DNA from 3 places in the Limosilactobacillus mucosae genome. Region 3 is predicted to be linked to each of the others. Evidence: a T-box and tRNA genes for the amino acid it is inferred to sense, from the RefSeq annotation. Region 3 holds a T-box; the other regions hold tRNA genes.
What was found. A T-box is a leader RNA that pairs with one kind of tRNA and senses whether it is charged. The one in region 3 lies ahead of H0G69_RS02330 (valine--tRNA ligase), so its partner is inferred to be a tRNA-Val.
Positions count from the first base shown of each region.

Region 1: it has a tRNA-Val gene. The T-box ahead of H0G69_RS02330 (valine--tRNA ligase) is inferred to sense a tRNA for this amino acid. The anticodon was not compared.
Region 2: it has a tRNA-Val gene. The T-box ahead of H0G69_RS02330 (valine--tRNA ligase) is inferred to sense a tRNA for this amino acid. The anticodon was not compared.

Region 1 is NZ_CP058954.1:1,290,180-1,296,188, reverse strand. Features, by position in the region: rRNA gene H0G69_RS06280 (16S ribosomal RNA) at 1-662, shown strand, start outside; tRNA gene H0G69_RS06275 (tRNA-Ile) at 754-827, shown strand; tRNA gene H0G69_RS06270 (tRNA-Ala) at 833-905, shown strand; rRNA gene H0G69_RS06265 (23S ribosomal RNA) at 1,056-3,977, shown strand; rRNA gene rrf (5S ribosomal RNA) at 4,062-4,178, shown strand; tRNA gene H0G69_RS06255 (tRNA-Val) at 4,184-4,256, shown strand; tRNA gene H0G69_RS06250 (tRNA-Gln) at 4,268-4,339, shown strand; partial or broken gene H0G69_RS06245 (oxidoreductase) at 5,064-5,886, shown strand.
Region 2 is NZ_CP058954.1:1,768,540-1,774,548, reverse strand. Features, by position in the region: gene H0G69_RS08850 (amino acid permease) at 1-686, shown strand, start outside; gene H0G69_RS08845 (deoxynucleoside kinase) at 942-1,583, shown strand; tRNA gene H0G69_RS08840 (tRNA-Val) at 1,648-1,720, shown strand; tRNA gene H0G69_RS08835 (tRNA-Leu) at 1,739-1,820, shown strand; gene H0G69_RS08830 (TrkH family potassium uptake protein) at 1,935-3,278, shown strand; gene H0G69_RS08825 (potassium channel family protein) at 3,271-3,939, shown strand; gene H0G69_RS08820 (heavy metal translocating P-type ATPase) at 4,007-5,827, opposite strand.
Region 3 is NZ_CP058954.1:508,342-514,350, reverse strand. Features, by position in the region: gene H0G69_RS02335 (bifunctional folylpolyglutamate synthase/dihydrofolate synthase) at 1-784, opposite strand, end outside; gene H0G69_RS02330 (valine--tRNA ligase) at 903-3,560, opposite strand; T-box leader at 3,636-3,855, opposite strand; gene tpx (thiol peroxidase) at 3,913-4,419, opposite strand; gene thiI (tRNA uracil 4-sulfurtransferase ThiI) at 4,562-5,782, opposite strand; gene H0G69_RS02315 (cysteine desulfurase family protein) at 5,810-6,009, opposite strand, start outside.

The sequences.
Region 1 (6,009 bases), 780 kb from region 3:
CCTGGGGAGTACGACCGCAAGGTTGAAACTCAAAGGAATTGACGGGGGCCCGCACAAGCGGTGGAGCATGTGGTTTAATTCGAAGCTACGCGAAGAACCTTACCAGGTCTTGACATCTTGCGCCAACCCTAGAGATAGGGCGTTTCCTTCGGGAACGCAATGACAGGTGGTGCATGGTCGTCGTCAGCTCGTGTCGTGAGATGTTGGGTTAAGTCCCGCAACGAGCGCAACCCTTGTTACTAGTTGCCAGCATTCAGTTGGGCACTCTAGTGAGACTGCCGGTGACAAACCGGAGGAAGGTGGGGACGACGTCAGATCATCATGCCCCTTATGACCTGGGCTACACACGTGCTACAATGGACGGTACAACGAGTCGCGAACTCGCGAGGGCAAGCTAATCTCTTAAAACCGTTCTCAGTTCGGACTGCAGGCTGCAACTCGCCTGCACGAAGTCGGAATCGCTAGTAATCGCGGATCAGCATGCCGCGGTGAATACGTTCCCGGGCCTTGTACACACCGCCCGTCACACCATGAGAGTTTGCAACACCCAAAGTCGGTGGGGTAACCCTTCGGGGAGCTAGCCGCCTAAGGTGGGGCAGATGATTAGGGTGAAGTCGTAACAAGGTAGCCGTAGGAGAACCTGCGGCTGGATCACCTCCTTTCTAAGGAATTAATCGGAAACCTGCACATTCGTTGAAACTGCGTTCAGTTTTGAGGGGTTTACCACCTCATCTCAATAATCGTTCGCTTGTTGGGTCTATAGCTCAGTTGGTTAGAGCGCACGCCTGATAAGCGTGAGGTCGGTGGTTCGAGTCCACTTAGACCCATATATGGGGAATTAGCTCAGCTGGGAGAGCACCTGCTTTGCAAGCAGGAGGTCATCGGTTCGATCCCGTTATTCTCCATTGCCAGTCGTTTGACTGGTGCTTGTACTTTGAAAACTAAATAATATTTATTTCTTTATTCACAATTAAACCGAGAACACCGCGTTATTTGAGTTTTATTAACGAAATTAATCGCATACTCAATAACTGAGGTGATCGTAAGATCATCAAGGTTAAGTTATGAAGGGCGCATGGTGAATGCCTTGGTACTAGGAGCCGATGAAGGACGGGACTAACACCGATATGCTTCGGGGAGCGGTAAGTACGCTTTGATCCGGAGATTTCCGAATGGGGAAACCCAATCATCTTAGTCGATGATTGCCTGAGCAGTGAATACATAGCTGTCAGGCGGTAGACGCAGTGAACTGAAACATCTAAGTAGCTGCAGGAAGAGAAAGAAAATTCGATTCCCTGAGTAGCGGCGAGCGAAACGGGAAGAGCCCAAACCAACGAGCTTGCTTGTTGGGGTTGTAGGACTGAACATTTGAGTTACCAAAGTGCGACGTAGTTGAAGTCGTTGGGAAGCGACGCCAAAGATGGTGATAGCCCAGTAAGCGAAACGTCACACTCTCAGTTCAGGATCCTGAGTACGGCGGGACACGTGAAACCCCGTCGGAATCCGCGAGGACCATCTCGCAAGGCTAAATACTCCCTAGTGACCGATAGTGAACCAGTACCGTGAGGGAAAGGTGAAAAGCACCCCGGGAGGGGAGTGAAACAGTTCCTGAAACCATGTGCCTACAAGCTGTCGGAGCACATTTACGTGTGACGGCGTGCCTCTTGCAGAATGAACCGGCGAGTCATGATTGCGTGCAAGGTTAAGGTGGAAAAACCGGAGCCGCAGCGAAAGCGAGTCTGAAATGGGCGTACGAAGTACGCAGTTATGTACCCGAAACCAGGTGACCTACCCATGTCCAGGTTGAAGGTGCGGTAAAACGCACTGGAGGACCGAACCCGTATCAGTTGAAAATGGTTGGGATGAGGTGTGGGTAGCGGTGAAATTCCAAACGAACTTGGAGATAGCTGGTTCTCTCCGAAATCTCTTTAGGGGGAGCCTCGAGGTTTAGAATCATGGAGGTAGAGCACTGTTTGGACTAGGGGCCCGTCATGGGTTACTGACTTCAGATAAACTCCGAATGCCATTGATTTTTACTCGGGAGTCACACGGTGAGTGATAAGATCCATCGTGGAAAGGGGAACAGCCCAGATCATCAGCTAAGGTCCCTAAATATATGCTAAGTGGAAAAGGATGTGGAATTGCACAGACAACTAGGATGTTGGCTCAGAAGCAGCCATCATTTAAAGAGTGCGTAATAGCTCACTAGTCGAGTGACTCTGCGCCGAAAATGTACCGGGGCTAAGCATATTACCGAAGCTATGGATGCATCCATTAGGATGCGTGGTAGGAGAGCGTTCCAAGGGCGATGAAGTCAGACCGTAAGGACTGGTGGAGCGCTTGGAAGTGAGAATGCCGGTATGAGTAGCGAAAGACAGGTGAGAATCCTGTCCACCGAATGACTAAGGTTTCCTGGGGAAGGCTCGTCCTCCCAGGGTTAGTCGGGACCTAAGTCGAGGCCGAGAGGCGTAGACGATGGACAACAGGTTGATATTCCTGTACCAGTTGATTGTGCTTGAGTGATGGAGTGACGCAGAAGGCTAAGCGATCCGGACGATTGGAAGTGTCCGGCCAAGCAGCAAGTCAGTTGATGAGTCAAATGCTTATCAGCGGGTTGACAAGCTGTGACGGGGAGCGAAATTATAGTAGCGAAGTCGTTGATGTCACGCTGCCGAGAAAAGCTTCTAGCGAATAATCAACTGCCCGTACCGCAAACCGACACAGGTAGTCGAGGAGAGTATCCTAAGGTGAGCGAGCGAACTCTCGTTAAGGAACTCGGCAAAATGACCCCGTAACTTAGGGAGAAGGGGTGCTGATCGCAAGATCAGCCGCAGTGAAAAGGCCCAGGCGACTGTTTATCAAAAACACAGGTTTCTGCAAAATCGTAAGATGAAGTATAGGGGCTGACGCCTGCCCGGTGCTGGAAGGTTAAAAGGAAGAGTTAGCTTCGGCGAAGCCCTGAATTGAAGCCCCAGTAAACGGCGGCCGTAACTATAACGGTCCTAAGGTAGCGAAATTCCTTGTCGGGTAAGTTCCGACCCGCACGAAAGGCGTAACGATCTGGGCACTGTCTCAACGAGAGACTCGGTGAAATTGAATTGCCTGTGAAGATGCAGGCTACCCGCGACAGGACGGAAAGACCCCATGGAGCTTTACTGTAGCTTGATATTGAGTGCTTGTACTGCTTGTACAGGATAGGTAGGAGCCATAGAAGCCAGGACGCTAGTTTTGGCAGAGGCGTTGGTGGGATACTACCCTTGCATTATGATCACTCTAACCCGCACCACTGATCGTGGTGGGAGACAGTGTCAGGTGGGCAGTTTGACTGGGGCGGTCGCCTCCCAAAAGATAACGGAGGCGCCCAAAGGTTCGCTCAGAATGGTTGGAAATCATTCGCAGAGTGTAAAGGCACAAGCGAGCTTGACTGCGAGACAGACAGGTCGAGCAGGGACGAAAGTCGGGCTTAGTGATCCGGTGGTTCCGCATGGAAGGGCCATCGCTCAACGGATAAAAGCTACCCTGGGGATAACAGGCTTATCTCCCCCAAGAGTCCACATCGACGGGGAGGTTTGGCACCTCGATGTCGGCTCATCGCATCCTGGGGCTGTAGTCGGTCCCAAGGGTTGGGCTGTTCGCCCATTAAAGCGGTACGCGAGCTGGGTTCAGAACGTCGTGAGACAGTTCGGTCCCTATCCGTCGCGGGCGTAGGAAATTTGAGAGGACCTGTCCTTAGTACGAGAGGACCGGGATGGACATACCGCTGGTGTACCAGTTGTTCCGCCAGGAGCATCGCTGGGTAGCTATGTATGGATGAGATAAACGCTGAAAGCATCTAAGCGTGAAACTCGCCTCAAGATGAGATTTCCCATTCCTTATGGAAGTAAGACCCCTCAGAGATGATGAGGTAGATAGGATGGAAGTGGAAGTGCCGCGAGGCATGGAGCGGACCATTACTAATCGGTCGAGGACTTAACCAAGTTTAGGGTGTTTCGATTGAACGTGAGAAGAATAGATATTGTTTAGTTTTGAGAGTGCAAGCTCTCAATCCTGAAAAGGATTAGTGTGGTGATGATGGCTTGAAGGATACACCTGTTCCCATACCGAACACAGAAGTTAAGCTTCAACGCGCCGAAAGTAGTTGGGGGATCGCTCCCTGCGAGGATAGGGCATTGCCATGCATTATGGAGGATTAGCTCAGTTGGGAGAGCATCTGCCTTACAAGCAGAGGGTCACAGGTTCGAGCCCTGTATCCTCCATTTTTATTTATTGGGCTATAGCCAAGTGGTAAGGCAACGGTTTTTGGTACCGTCATGCGCTGGTTCGAACCCAGCTAGCCCAACTGATTAACCGTCAGATGACATTACGTCGTCTGGCGGTTTTTTGTATTATTCACGATAATTGGGTGTGCTTGGCGTGATCTTAATAGAATAGAAAAAATCCTATTTAGTAAAAATACATTCTAAAATAAAAAATTTAAATTATTTTTCTCCAGACGGACTATAGACGGACTATAAAGACGGTAGCGTTTCCTATAATTAAAATAGGCATTCAGAAATGGGAAATAAAGACAATCAAAGAGAATTAAAATCAGATAGTCTTTATTAGGTATGGACCAGAAGTAAATATGTTATTCCTAAAGATTTGTACTACTTTTTTAGTTGATTAATTTAAATTTGTTTTATTATGAGAGATATATTTTATTCTTCATTAAAATTTTTAGCCCAACACATAGAAGAAAATCATTTTTCTATATATTGCGGTCGCACTTTCTCGTAGGGTGCGTGGATTGAAATATTATTGGCTGTCACAATCGTATTTTCATCTGATGTCGCACTCTTTTGCAGGGTGCGTGGATAAAAATTGCTCCCAAGCATTCTGACCCATTAAACAATGTCGATGGCGACTTCAAAATGTACAAAAACGGCAATCTCAAATTGTACAATTATGGCAAAATGAATTGGCACATATTGATAAACTAATGGCGTCTTATGATGTTCATCAATCTAGCCATTTTGGATATACTAAGATCATCAAATACGAGTTAAACAAATGGAGGTTTAATTATGAGCAATAAAGTGATCTTGGTAACGGGTGCTAGCAGCGGAATGGGTTTTGAGACGGCAAAGACTTTAGCACAGCAAGGCAATAAAGTTTATGGTGCCGCGCGTCGGGTTGAAAAAATGGCCGCTTTAAAAGAATATGGGGTAACGCCACTGAAGCTGGATATTACTGATGAGGCATCGAATAAGGCTGCCATTGCAGAAATTAATTATTGCCAAGGAAGGCCGAATTGATGTCTTGATTAACAATGCAGGTTATGGCAGTTACGGCGCGATTGAGGACGTTGATCTGGCAGAGGCCAAGCGCCAATTTGACGTCAACTTGTTTGGCTTGGCAGCTCTGACAAAAAACGTTTTGCCTTACATGCGCGCGCAACACTCAGGTAAAATCATCAATGTATCATCGATGGGTGGCCGCTTGGTATCGTTTATGGGTGGCTGGTATCACGCGACTAAATATGCCGTTGAAGCTTTTAGCGATGCCCTGCGAATGGAAGTAAAGCAGTTTGGCATCGATGTAATTTTGATCGAACCAGGCGGCATCAAGACTGACTGGGGACACATTGCGGCTGATCATCTCGCTGACTCGGCTAAGGGCGGTGCTTATGAAAAGACTGCGCTAAAGGTCGCTGAAGGGATGCACAAGCAATACAATGGCAACATGATGAGCAAGCCTCAGGTAGTCGTTAAGGCAACCGTTAAGGCAGTTAATGCGCGACGCCCTAAGCCACGCTATCTGATTGGGTTCGGGGCTAAGCCATTGGTATTTGCCCACGCCATTTTGCCAACGCGAGTGTTCGAATTTATCATGATGCACGCTTCTTAAATCAAGAAACGTCGCTTCTAAATTAAAGCTTCTTAATCTTGTCTTGATGGAATCTAATAATTTTTAGAATAATGGTTGACATTTATCGTTATGACAAGTATGATGATTACATCAAAATTAGAA
Region 2 (6,009 bases), 790 kb from region 3:
TGTTGAATTCAAACGTGCAGAACATTACGATGAGTCCATTTACGATTGTCTTTAAGCGGGCAGGGATGGCAGCAGCGGCCAGTGTCATGAACGCGGTTATCTTAACGGCCGTGATTTCGGCAGCCAACTCTGGCCTGTACGCCTCGACGCGGATGCTGTTCTCACAGGCGCGGGAAGGCTATGCCTGGAAGATCTTTGGCTATGTCAACAAACGTGGGATTCCAATCTATGCATTGTTGGGCACCATGGTTGTCTCGTGTCTGGCTTATTTGACACAGTTTATCGGTCCCGAAGCATATAATTACCTGATTGGGGCATCTGGTCTGTGCGGTTTTATTGCTTGGCTGGGAATTGCCGTTTCGCATCTGCGCTTCCGGCGAGCCTTTATTGCGCAGGGACATCAGGTTGGCGAATTAAAGTATCATGCTACGCTGTTTCCGTTTGGCCCAATCTTTGCCTTGATCTTGTGTGTCGTCGTAATGTGTGGTCAAAACATTGATGCCTTTATCAAGATGGATTGGTCAAATATCGCCATCACCTACATGGCCGTACCATTGTTCTTGATTTTATTCATCTACTATAAGGTTCGTTACAAGACGCACTTGATTCCTCTCAAGGACGTTGATCTGTCACGGAGCAACAATAGTGAGTCATTCGTTTCTGAATCGGAAAAAGAAGCTGAATAATTATCGAATCCTCGCCGGTTTTGGCGGGGATTTTATTGTGGGGGCTGTTGATGATGATGCAGACTGTAAAAATGCGATCAGCCAAAAGCCATTTAGTGCTAAGCAGTAAAATATTAAAAAAAAGGACGGCTCGTTGATTAGTTGAGACTTTATGATGTTGACTGATAAATGAAAAACATTTTACTCACGGTGGCGGATCAAAGATGATACAATATAGCTCGTGTCTTTTTAGAAAATGGAAAAAGGGGAAAAGCAATGATTGTACTAGCAGGAACTATTGGTGCGGGAAAAACCAGTTTAACGCGGATGCTGGCTGATCATTTGGACAGTCAGGCTTTCTATGAATCGGTTGATGACAATGAAATCCTGCCGCTGTTTTATCAAGATCCTAAGAAATACGGCTTTTTGCTGCAGATCTACTTTTTAAACAAACGCTTGGCCGAGATCAAGAATTCATTTGATAATGATCTGAACGTTTTAGACCGCTCAATTTTTGAAGATGCCCTGCTTTTTCGGCTGAATGCCGATTTGGGGCGAGCTACACAGACTGAAGCTGACATCTATTCCTCGCTTTTGGGCAATATGATGGAAGAATTGCCTCAGCAGGCACATACTAAAGCACCAAGTCTTTTGATCAGTATTCAGGTCTCATTTGAAACGATGCTGAAGCGAATCAAGAAACGCGGCCGTTCGTTTGAACAGATTGAAAATGACCCAAGTCTTTATGAATACTATCGCGAGTTGAATCAGCGCTATGTTGACTGGTATGCCAGCTATGATGAAAGTCCTAAAATGCTGATTGATGGAGACAAATATGATTTTGTCGAAGATCCCTATGCAGCTGATCAGGTTTTGCAATTGGTTGATGATAAGCTGACGGAACTGAACCTAAAGTAGTTGAGTTCTTGACAGAGTTTATTCAGATATGTATAATTAAACTGTTGATTTTCATATCTGATACGGAGGATTAGCTCAGTTGGGAGAGCATCTGCCTTACAAGCAGAGGGTCACAGGTTCGAGCCCTGTATCCTCCATTTTTTAATGCTTTACTTGCGGATGTGGCGGAATTGGCAGACGCGCAAGATTTAGGTTCTTGTATCTTATGATGTAAGGGTTCGAGTCCCTTCATCCGCATTATTATTAAACGGCTGTCCTGAAGTAAGGTACAGTCGTTTTTTGATTTATTTTGCGTTTGATCGCTGATATAGTTGTTCTTAGAAGTTTTAATCGGGAAAGGAAGCCATAAAAATGATCACGTTTGGTCGTTATCGCCTTTCATTCTCAAAAGCCTTGACGTTTGGGTTCTTGATCGTGATTGCAATCGGTACGCTGCTTTTAATGCTGCCGATTGCAATCAAGCCTGGCGAGGACCCATCATTTATGACGGCATTTTTTACCGCGACCAGTGCAACCTGCGTGACTGGACTGACGCTGGTTGATACGGCGACTCACTGGTCTTTGTTTGGTCAGCTGGTAATTACGGCTTTGATTGAGATTGGCGGACTGGGTTTTATGACGTTTGCAATCATGATGTTTTTGTTTGCGCGTCAAAAGATCAGGCTTTCAGCACGTCTGTTAGCCCAAGAATCATTGAACCTGCAGTCGCCAGCACAGATTACTATTGTCAATCTAATCGTTGGTCTGTCACTGATCATTCAAGCTTTAGGCGCCTTGCTGCTGTGGCCTGATTTTGGCCACCGGTTTGGTTTGATCAAGGGGCTATGGTACAGTATCTTTCACTCGATCTCAGCTTTTTGTAATGCCGGTTTTGATCTGTTTGGCAACAGTCTGGCGTCATTTGCCGATGATACATATGTCTTGTTTATCATGGCGGTTTTGATTATTGCTGGTTCATTTGGTTTTTTGGTTTGGCGTGATCTATTGCTTTATCGAAAAAAGCATCGGTTGTCGCTGCATACCTCACTGGCGCTGTCGACTGGCGCCATTATCCTGCTGTTATCACTGATGAGCTATTTTTTGACTGAAAATAATCTAGCTGCTCAGTTTCCACATATGTCAGTCGAGCATCGTTTCATCAATACTGTTTTTATGGCTATTACGCCACGGACAGCCGGTCTGACGACTTTTTCCTATCAAAATCTTTCACCGGCTGGCATCGCGGTAACGGTAATCTTGATGTTTATTGGTGGGACGCCAGGATCAACGGCTGGTGGGATCAAAACGACTACGGTTGGGCTGTTGACGCTGCAGAGTATTGCCACTTTAAAAGGTCAGCGCGATACGGTTTTTGGCAGACGCCGCTTTAAAGAAGAAAATATTTTTCGGGCGCTGACGCTGGTTTTTGTTGCCTTTGCAATTCTTGCCGCGGCAATCCTGCTGTTGTGTCTGACACAGCATTTGCCAGCCAATTTTACTTTGGAAGATATTATTTTTGAAGTTATGGCTGCTTTTGGGACGACGGGTATCAGCATGGGGGTTACGTCGCATTTGAATCTGTTTGGCAAACTGATCATTATGGCATTGATGTTTATCGGTCGGGTTGGCATCTACACCGTAATGTTTACGGTTTTAAATGCTCATCCAAAGCAAAAGAACTATCGCTATCCGGAAGAAGGGGTTTTGATTGGCTAATAAAAACAACTATGCAGTAATTGGTATCGGTCAGTTTGGCAGCTCGGTCTGTGAAACTTTGGCCGAGGCGCATCAAGATATTTTGGCCATTGATAAGAATGAAGATGTCGTCAATGAATATGCCAATATGGTAACGCGAGCAGTCATTGCCGATGCTCAAGATGAAGAAGCGATGCGCGAGCTGGATCTAGGGAGCTTTGACAATGTCTATATTTCGGTGGGCAATATTCAGGCCAGTATCATGGCAACCCTGATCGTTAAAGAGTTGGGCGCTAAAAACATTATCTGTAAGGCAGAAAACGAAAATCATGCCCGGGTGCTGGAAAAAATTGGGGCTGACTATGTCGTGCGTCCGGAACGTGACATGGCCAGACGAATGGTATTTCATCAGCTGCATTTAAATATTGCCAACTATTTGATCTTGAATCATGAACTGACGCTGGCCGAAATCGAGGTTAAGAGTCCAGATTTCTGTGAGCATACGCTAAAAGAGCTTAATCTGCGCGATACTTATCAAGTCAATGTGATTGCCATTGTCAGCGGAGAGCAGGTTAACAAGCTGCCACAAGCCGACGACATGCTTCATTATGGCGATCATATCTCAGTTGTTGGGGATGTCGGATCGATTCAAAAGCTCAGTTCGGTAATCGCTAATGAATAAATGATCTAATCATAAAAACAGCGCTGTGCAGACTTTAGTGTCCAACACAACGCTGTTTTAAGTTGGGTCAGTCATCAATATCAGACGTCCCGTGACGAGCTCTTAATGCCCAAAGAATCGAGACGGTATCAATTACTTCCTGCAGCATTGCCCCGATAAATGCAGGGATGATGCCAAATGCGGCAATCAGCATTAAAACCGTACAGATACCGATACCGATCAAGACGGCCTGTTGAGCAATGCGCATGGTTTCTTGTGAGATCGTAACGGCAATGGCAACCCGGTGCAGGTCATCTTTAACGATTACCAGATCGGCAGACTCACTGGCTGCCGTTGATCCATGAGCACCCATGGCGATTCCGACATCGGCAGTTGCCAATGCGGGTGCATCATTGACGCCATCACCAACCATTACGACAGGACGGCGATTTTCCGGAACGTTTTTTAAGGCCGCAATCTTTTGTTCGGGCAATAGGTCAGCTTTTACCTCATGGATGCCGACCAGTTTAGCAACGTGCTGCGCAATGGCTTTTTGATCGCCAGTCAGCATAACCAGGTGCTCGACGCCCAGCTGACGCAGCTGCTCCATAGTACGTGGCGCTTCAGGACGAATCTGATCTTGAAAAATCACGCAGCCCCAATACTGATCATCCACGCTGACATAGATTGCAGTCTGAGACAGCGGCTTTTGGGTCGTATCTGGATCAGCAAAGATCAGCTTGCCGACCTTGACTTGTCGACCATCAACGATTGCTAAGATCCCGTTGCCGACAACCTCTTTTAATTCACTGGCAGAACTAAGCGGAATCTGGTGTGCTTGCGCATAGGCGACGGTTGAACGGGCAAGGATATGTGGCGACTGGTCCTCGGCACTGGCAGCAAAGTGCAGCAGTTCCTTAATGTCGATTCCCTTGGCCGGTTCAAGATGATCAACGGTCAACCGGCCGCTGGTAATCGTACCGGTTTTGTCAAAGGCCATGGTTTTCGGATGCGCCATTTTTTCCAGGACGCTGCCAGTCTTAACGATGATCCCGCTGCGTGAGGCCCGACTCATCCCCGAAACGATGGCAACTGGCGCCGCTAAAATCAGTGGACATGGTGAAGCGACAACCATTACTTGAGCGAAACGACTGGGATCTTTGCTGACGATCCAAGCGATGCCACCAATTACAAGGGCAGCCGCAGTAAAGGGAACGGCATAGCGGTCTGCCAAACGGACAAAGTGAGCCGGGGTGTTCTCCGCCTCTTTAACCAGGGCCACCAGTTTTTGATACTGACTGTCACGCGCTAATTTGACTGCTTTAATGACGATTGCCTGATCGCCGTTCAGCGAGCCTGACATTACCTGATCGCCAACCTGCTTATCGATTGGCTTTGATTCACCGGTCAGCGATGATTCGTTGACCTGCGTATTGCCTTTAATGATTTCGCCATCAATTGGTACCAGCTCGCCAGGCTTAACGACGATCGTATCGCCAACCTTAACCTGGTCGACATGAACGTCTTCAATCCGATCGTTCATCAGCCGGTGTGCAGACTGCGGCGAGTTGTCAAGCAATGCCTTAAGCTCAGAGTTGGCCTTACGAGAGGCATAGTCTTCCAAAGCGTCGCCACCGACCAGCATTACTAAAATCACCATAGCGGCCCAATACTCACCGACGCTTAGAGTGGAGACAACGGCGATGATTGCCAGCAGGTCAACGCCATAGCGACCGCTTTTAAGAGTATGGATCATCTCAATCAGCATTGAAAGCGCGATACCGGCTCCCACGATGGTTACCAGAATCTGGGCAGCCAGTGCCTGCTTAAAAGCGTATTGCAGGAGCACGGCTACTAAGGCGACAGCTAAAATCATGAACAATTTTTGCCGATGCGAGAATTTTTTCATAATTTTCAGCTCCTTTCCCCAAATTTTGTCTTAATTATAACGCTATTCAGCAACCGCTTCCAGATGTCGGCTTGAGGCAATCTGCCAAGTTGGTTTCATTCAGGTCAAAATTAATAAATATCGGAATAATTGACGAAAATATAAAATTAGTATTGACATTAAACGTTTTTATCGGTAATATA
Region 3 (6,009 bases):
CAAGCAGGCTTAACTGAAATTTTTGCCGATGAAGCATTAGTCCATCATATTCGATTTCATTTCTTAACTGATGATTGTTCAGTTTTTTAGCCGTAAACTGTCGCCCGTTTTCATATAATGGTGCCTGTTTTTCTTGTGCATCTGCTATGATTGTCTGCCGCGCAGTCTGAGGCAACCGGCCAATCACTACCGGTACATTTGGTTTGATGATACCCGCTTTTTGGCATGCAATCTCAGCCAGCGTATCACCCAAAACATGCATATGATCGTAGCCAACCGTAACAATCCCACTGACAGCTGGCACAATCACATTAGTTGAGTCATAAAGGCCACCAATTCCCACCTCGAGAATTACAACATCTGGCTTTTTTTGTGCAAACCAGGTAAACATGATTGCTGTATCAATCTCAAATTCAGTGGGACCACCCTCAGGCAATACTTGATCTAGATAATCAACAACGGGGGCCACCTTTTGGGCAGCCTTTACCAGCTCGCCATCCGAAATCGGTTGGCCATTCAGTGAGATTCGCTCATTAAAGCGGACAATAAACGGCGAGGTAAAAGTCCCTACCGTCAAGCCACTTGCCATTAAGAGCGATCGCAGCATTGCTACGGTTGATCCCTTGCCATTGGTGCCGGTAACGTGCAGATAGCTGAGCTTTTCTTGTGGATTGCCAAGTTCTTTTAAAAATCGCCGCATCCGTTTCAGAGTTGGAATCTTTTTAAACTTGGTCCGGCCATGAATAAATGCCAGGGCATCATCATAGTTCTGAATATTTGTCATGATAAATCCTTTCATTTTTACGCCTAATTATAGAACGATTGTTCGCAAAAATCGACTTAATTTGCAAAAAAACATCCCCAAAGCTCTGATGAACTCTGGGGATGTCCTGCTTACCTAATTAAGCATTCTGCAGCGAAGCAAGACGTGCTTGGGCTGCTTCCAGCTTTTGCTTCCATTCGACTGCCTTAGCGCGTTCTTCGGCTACGACGGCTTCAGGAGCATTATTGACAAATTTTTCGTTGCCAAGCTTCTTTTCGGAACGTTGAACTTCCTTTTCCAGCTTAGCAATCTCTTTTTCCATCCGTGCCTGTTCCTCTTTTAGGTCAACCAGTTCAGCCATTGGAATGTAGACTTCAGCACCGGTAACGATACCGCTCATGGCCAATTTTGGCGCCTGCGTATCGGTAGCAATCTGCAAATCAGCAGGATGGCAGAATCGCTTGATGTAGTCTGCATTGGCCAAAAGCATGTCAGCAGCAGCCTGATCATCTGTCTTGATCAGCAGATCGACTGGCTTGGACATTGGCGCATTGGCTTCATTGCGAATGTTGCGCACGGCCGTAATCAGTTCGATCAGACGCTTCATCTGTTCTTCTGATTTTTCATCTGCAAATTCATCATGAACCACTGGATAGTCAGCAATCATGATTGACTTGCCTTCATGCGGCATATCTTGCCACAGCGCCTCAGTAACGAATGGCATGATCGGATGCATCAGTTTAAGCGTTTGGTCGAGCACGTAGCCTAAAATGTTCTTGGTGTCGGCTTTTTCTGCTTCTGTACCATTGTTGAGCTTTTCTTTGGTCATTTCAATGTACCAGTCACAGAAATCGTTCCAGATAAAGTTGTACAGACAGCGACAAGCTTCACCAAAGTCAAATGACTCAAATTGATCGGTAACCTGCTTGATCGTTGCGTTCAAACGACTCAAAATCCAACGGTCTGCCAGATCCCACTTGTCTTTAGCCGGCAGTTTTGGTGCATTCTGCATGTCACCAAGATTCATGATTACATAACGGCTGGCATTCCAGATCTTGTTGATAAAGTTCCAGGCTGCATCCATCTTCTTGTAGGAGAAACGAATGTCTTGACCTGGCGTAGAACCCGTAACCAGGAACCAGCGCAAAGCATCCGTACCATACTTTTCGATGACGTCCATTGGATCAATCCCGTTACCCAAAGACTTACTCATCTTACGGCCCTGCTCATCACGAATCAAGCCGTGCAGCAAGACATTGCGGAATGGTGCCTTGCCGGTAAATTCCAGTGATTGGAAGATCATCCGGGCAACCCAGAAGAAGATGATGTCGTAACCGCTGACCAGCGTGTTGGTTGGGAAATAACGCTTAAAGTCAGCAGAATCAGTGTCTGGCCAGCCCATCGTTGAAAATGGCCACAATGCCGAGCTAAACCAGGTATCAAGCACATCTTTGTCCTGCTCCCAGTTTTCGGCGTCTTTTGGTGCCTCCATGCCAACGTACATTTCACCGGTTTGTTTGTTGTACCAAGCCGGAATTCGGTGACCCCACCATAATTGACGTGAGATAACCCAGTCATGCACGTTTTCCATCCACTGATTAAAGGTGTGCTCAAAACGTTCTGGGACAAAGTTGACCCGATCAGCTGTCTTTTGGTTGGCCAATGCTTTTTCTGCCAATGGCTTCATCTTAACGAACCACTGCGTTGAAAGCCGAGATTCAACCTGTACGCCGGTCCGTTCAGAGTGACCAACAGAGTGTACGATTGGATCAATCTTCAGCATATAGCCGCCATCTTCCAGATCCTTGACGATTGCCTTGCGCGCCTCGAAACGATCCATCCCGCAGTACTTGCCGGCATTTTCATTCAGCGAGGCGTCCTCGTTCATCGTGTTGAGTTCAGGCAGGTTGTGACGCTTGCCAACCAAGAAGTCGTTTGGATCATGAGCCGGCGTAATCTTAACCATCCCAGTACCAAATTCAGGCGTTACGTAGTCATCAGCAATGATTTCGATCTCACGGTTGACCAGCGGCACCATAACATGCTTGCCGACCAGTTCCTTGTAGCGTTCATCATTTGGGTTTACGGCAACGGCCTCATCGCCAAACATGGTTTCAGGACGCGTCGTAGCAACTTCAATGTAGTCTTTGCCATTAAACGTCGTGCCGTCGGTAAATGGATATTTAACGTGGTAGAAGGCACCCTTGTCATCTTTGTGGATAACCTCCATGTCGGAAAGCGCCGTCCGTGCCTGTGGGTCCCAGTTGATAATGTAGGTTGCCCGGTAGATCAGTCCCTTATTGTACAAATCAACGAAAACCTTGCGAACCGCTTTGTTTAGGCCCTCGTCAAGGGTAAAGCGTTCACGATCGTAGTCAACTGAGATTCCCATCTTAGCCCACTGTTTGTGGATGATGTCGGCATATTCGTCTTTCCAGTCCCATACTTGTTGAATAAACTTTTCGCGACCCAGGTCATAGCGTGAAATGCCTTGTTCGCGCAGCCGTGCTTCAACCTTAGCCTGCGTTGCAATGCCGGCGTGGTCCATCCCTGGCAGCCACAAAACGTCATAGCCCTGCATCCGCTTTTGCCGAATAATCATATCCTGCAGCGTGGTATCCCAGGCATGACCCAAGTGCAGCTTGCCAGTAACGTTAGGAGGTGGAATAACGATTGAATATGGCTTGGCTTTCTTATCACCACTTGGCTTAAAGAACCCTTCATCGATCCACCACTGGTAGCGCCCTTCTTCAATCGAAGCCGGGTTGAACTTGGTGGACATGTTCTTTTCTGACATGGCAAGTTCCCCTTTCAGATTTACAGTTATTGGTTAATTTAATTGGCATCAAACAAAAAAAGACTCGCCCTAATAAATTAGGACGAGTCTGCTCGCGGTACCACCTAAATTGAAACCCATCCAAAGACAGGCTTCCACTCAAACATGGGATATCGGCCATGAACCGGAACTGCCTACTTGCTTTCAGCAATTCTGCTCGCGAGCTACCTTCAATCTGGCAAACCGAACCTTTTTTCAGCAACAAGGTCTCTCTAAACGGCTTTACCAGATCTACTCTCTCGTTCAATGCTTGAATAGCGTAATAATAAAAGAAATTTTTGACAACGTCAAGTCGATTCAAATAATTTCTTAATTATTCAGCAGCCGTGCCCAACTTTTCTACTGCATTCAAGGCAGCCAGATAGTCAGGCTCATGCGTCATTTCAGGAACGATCTGTCGATAGACGATCTGGCCATCAGCATCAATGAGGAAGATTGACCGTGCCAAGACGCCTTCATCAGGGATCAAAAGCTTCATTGCATAGCCAAATGACTGTTCATAATCAGATAAAAGCTCAGCATTTGGGATATCATTGGCCGCGCACCAGCCCTTCTGTTCGTTAATTGGATTGGTGGAGACCGTAATCAAGCGGACGTCAGGATATTCAGCCATTGCCTTGTTGAATTTGCGTGACTGCAGCGAGCAGACCGACGTATTGATGTCTGGTACGACTGAGAATAAAGTTGGCTTGCCCAGCAGCTCACGAGTCTTAACCCGTTGATTCTGAGCATCAAACAGCTTAAAGTGAGGAATTTCCGTACCTACTTCTGGCGGATTGCCGACCAGCTGCATCTTCTCACCATTGACAGTAACTTCCACGATGAACGCTCCTTTCAGTTTCACAGCGTTTTTTAATTTTGTGTGGGAACAGTATACCAAATTTAGCACCATTCGAATAGCCAAATCCGGTGTTTGAAATAAAAAAGCTGATGCATTAAAAAGTCTTGCATCAGCTTAAATTTTACAGCAATTCGGCGAATACGTCTTGATTCTGATTCAAGAATTCGTCACCAGCATGAATCTCAGTAATCTTAATGTTTTCCAAAGCCCGCTGCATCAATCCTTCAACATCCAGCCGTGCTTCATAGGCCCGTGCCCGTTTCAGGTTTGGCTTGGTTTTTGGCGATGGCGGCGTAAAGACCGTACAGCAGTCTTCATATGGCAGAATCGACAATTCATAGGTATCGATTTCTTCAGCGATCTTGATGATTTCAGTCTTATCAAACGACAGAACCGGACGCAGCACCGGCCAGGTAGTCACATCATTAATAGCGACCATGCTTTCCATCGTCTGTGAGGCTACCTGTCCAAGGCTTTCACCGTTAAAGATGGCCAGGCCATGGCGTTTCATGGCCAAAGCCGCGGCCAGTCTAAGCATTAAGCGGCGCTGGACGGTCATCAGATAGCCCTCGGGAATCTTTTCCTTAACCGTTTCTTGAATTTCGGTAAACGGTACTTGAATGAACTTGATGCTACCACAATATTTTGCCAGTTTGCTGGTCAGTTCCTTTGATTTAGCTAATGCCTGTTCACTGGTATATGGCGGACTGTAGAAGTGCACCATCTCCAAAGAAACCCCACGCTTCATGGCCAGGTAGGCAGCAACCGGTGAATCGATTCCGCCTGAAAGCATCATCATACCTTTACCAGCCGTTCCAACTGGTAGACCACCTGCGCCCTTGATCTTTTCACTGGTCAGATAAATTCCGCTTTTCCGAATCTCAACCATCAGATCAATATCTGGATGGTGAACGTCAACTGTTAAAAGATCAGGAAATTCCTTTAGCAGATAGGCTCCCAGCTCACGATTCATCTCAAACGTCCCCATTGGAAAGCCATGGTCGGCATGCCGAGTACTGATCTTAAAGGTGGCCGGTTCTTTTACCTGTTCTCTGATCATCTTAGCCGCTGCCTGCTTAACTGCTTCAAAGTCGCTTTCAACTCGTAAAGAAGGAGAGAAGGTCTGGATGCCAAACACCTGCTTTAAGCGATCCATGACCTGACTACTGTCGGCACCGTTTAAGTCAATATGCATCCGGTCTCTTTGCGGATGAATCTTAACCTGATCAAAGCCATGCAACGCTTTGGTAACATTGGCTCCCAAACGGTCAATAAAGTTCTTTTGGTTGCGCCCTTTAGTCGAAAGCTCGCCATAGCGCACCATAATTTCATCATATTGCATTTTGGAACTAGATTTTCCTTTCAAAAACTAATCGATAATCTTCTTAAAGCCGGCATACAGCTCATCAAAGACGCGATTGAACTCATCAGCCTCAGCCAAGGTGTTTTGATCGCCCAGGCTGATCCGTACGGCACTGGTTGCAATTTCATCGGGAACCTTCATAGCCGCCAAAGTCCCGGCTTCAACGTGCTTCTTTGAGGAGCAGGCACTGGTCGTTGAAATATAGA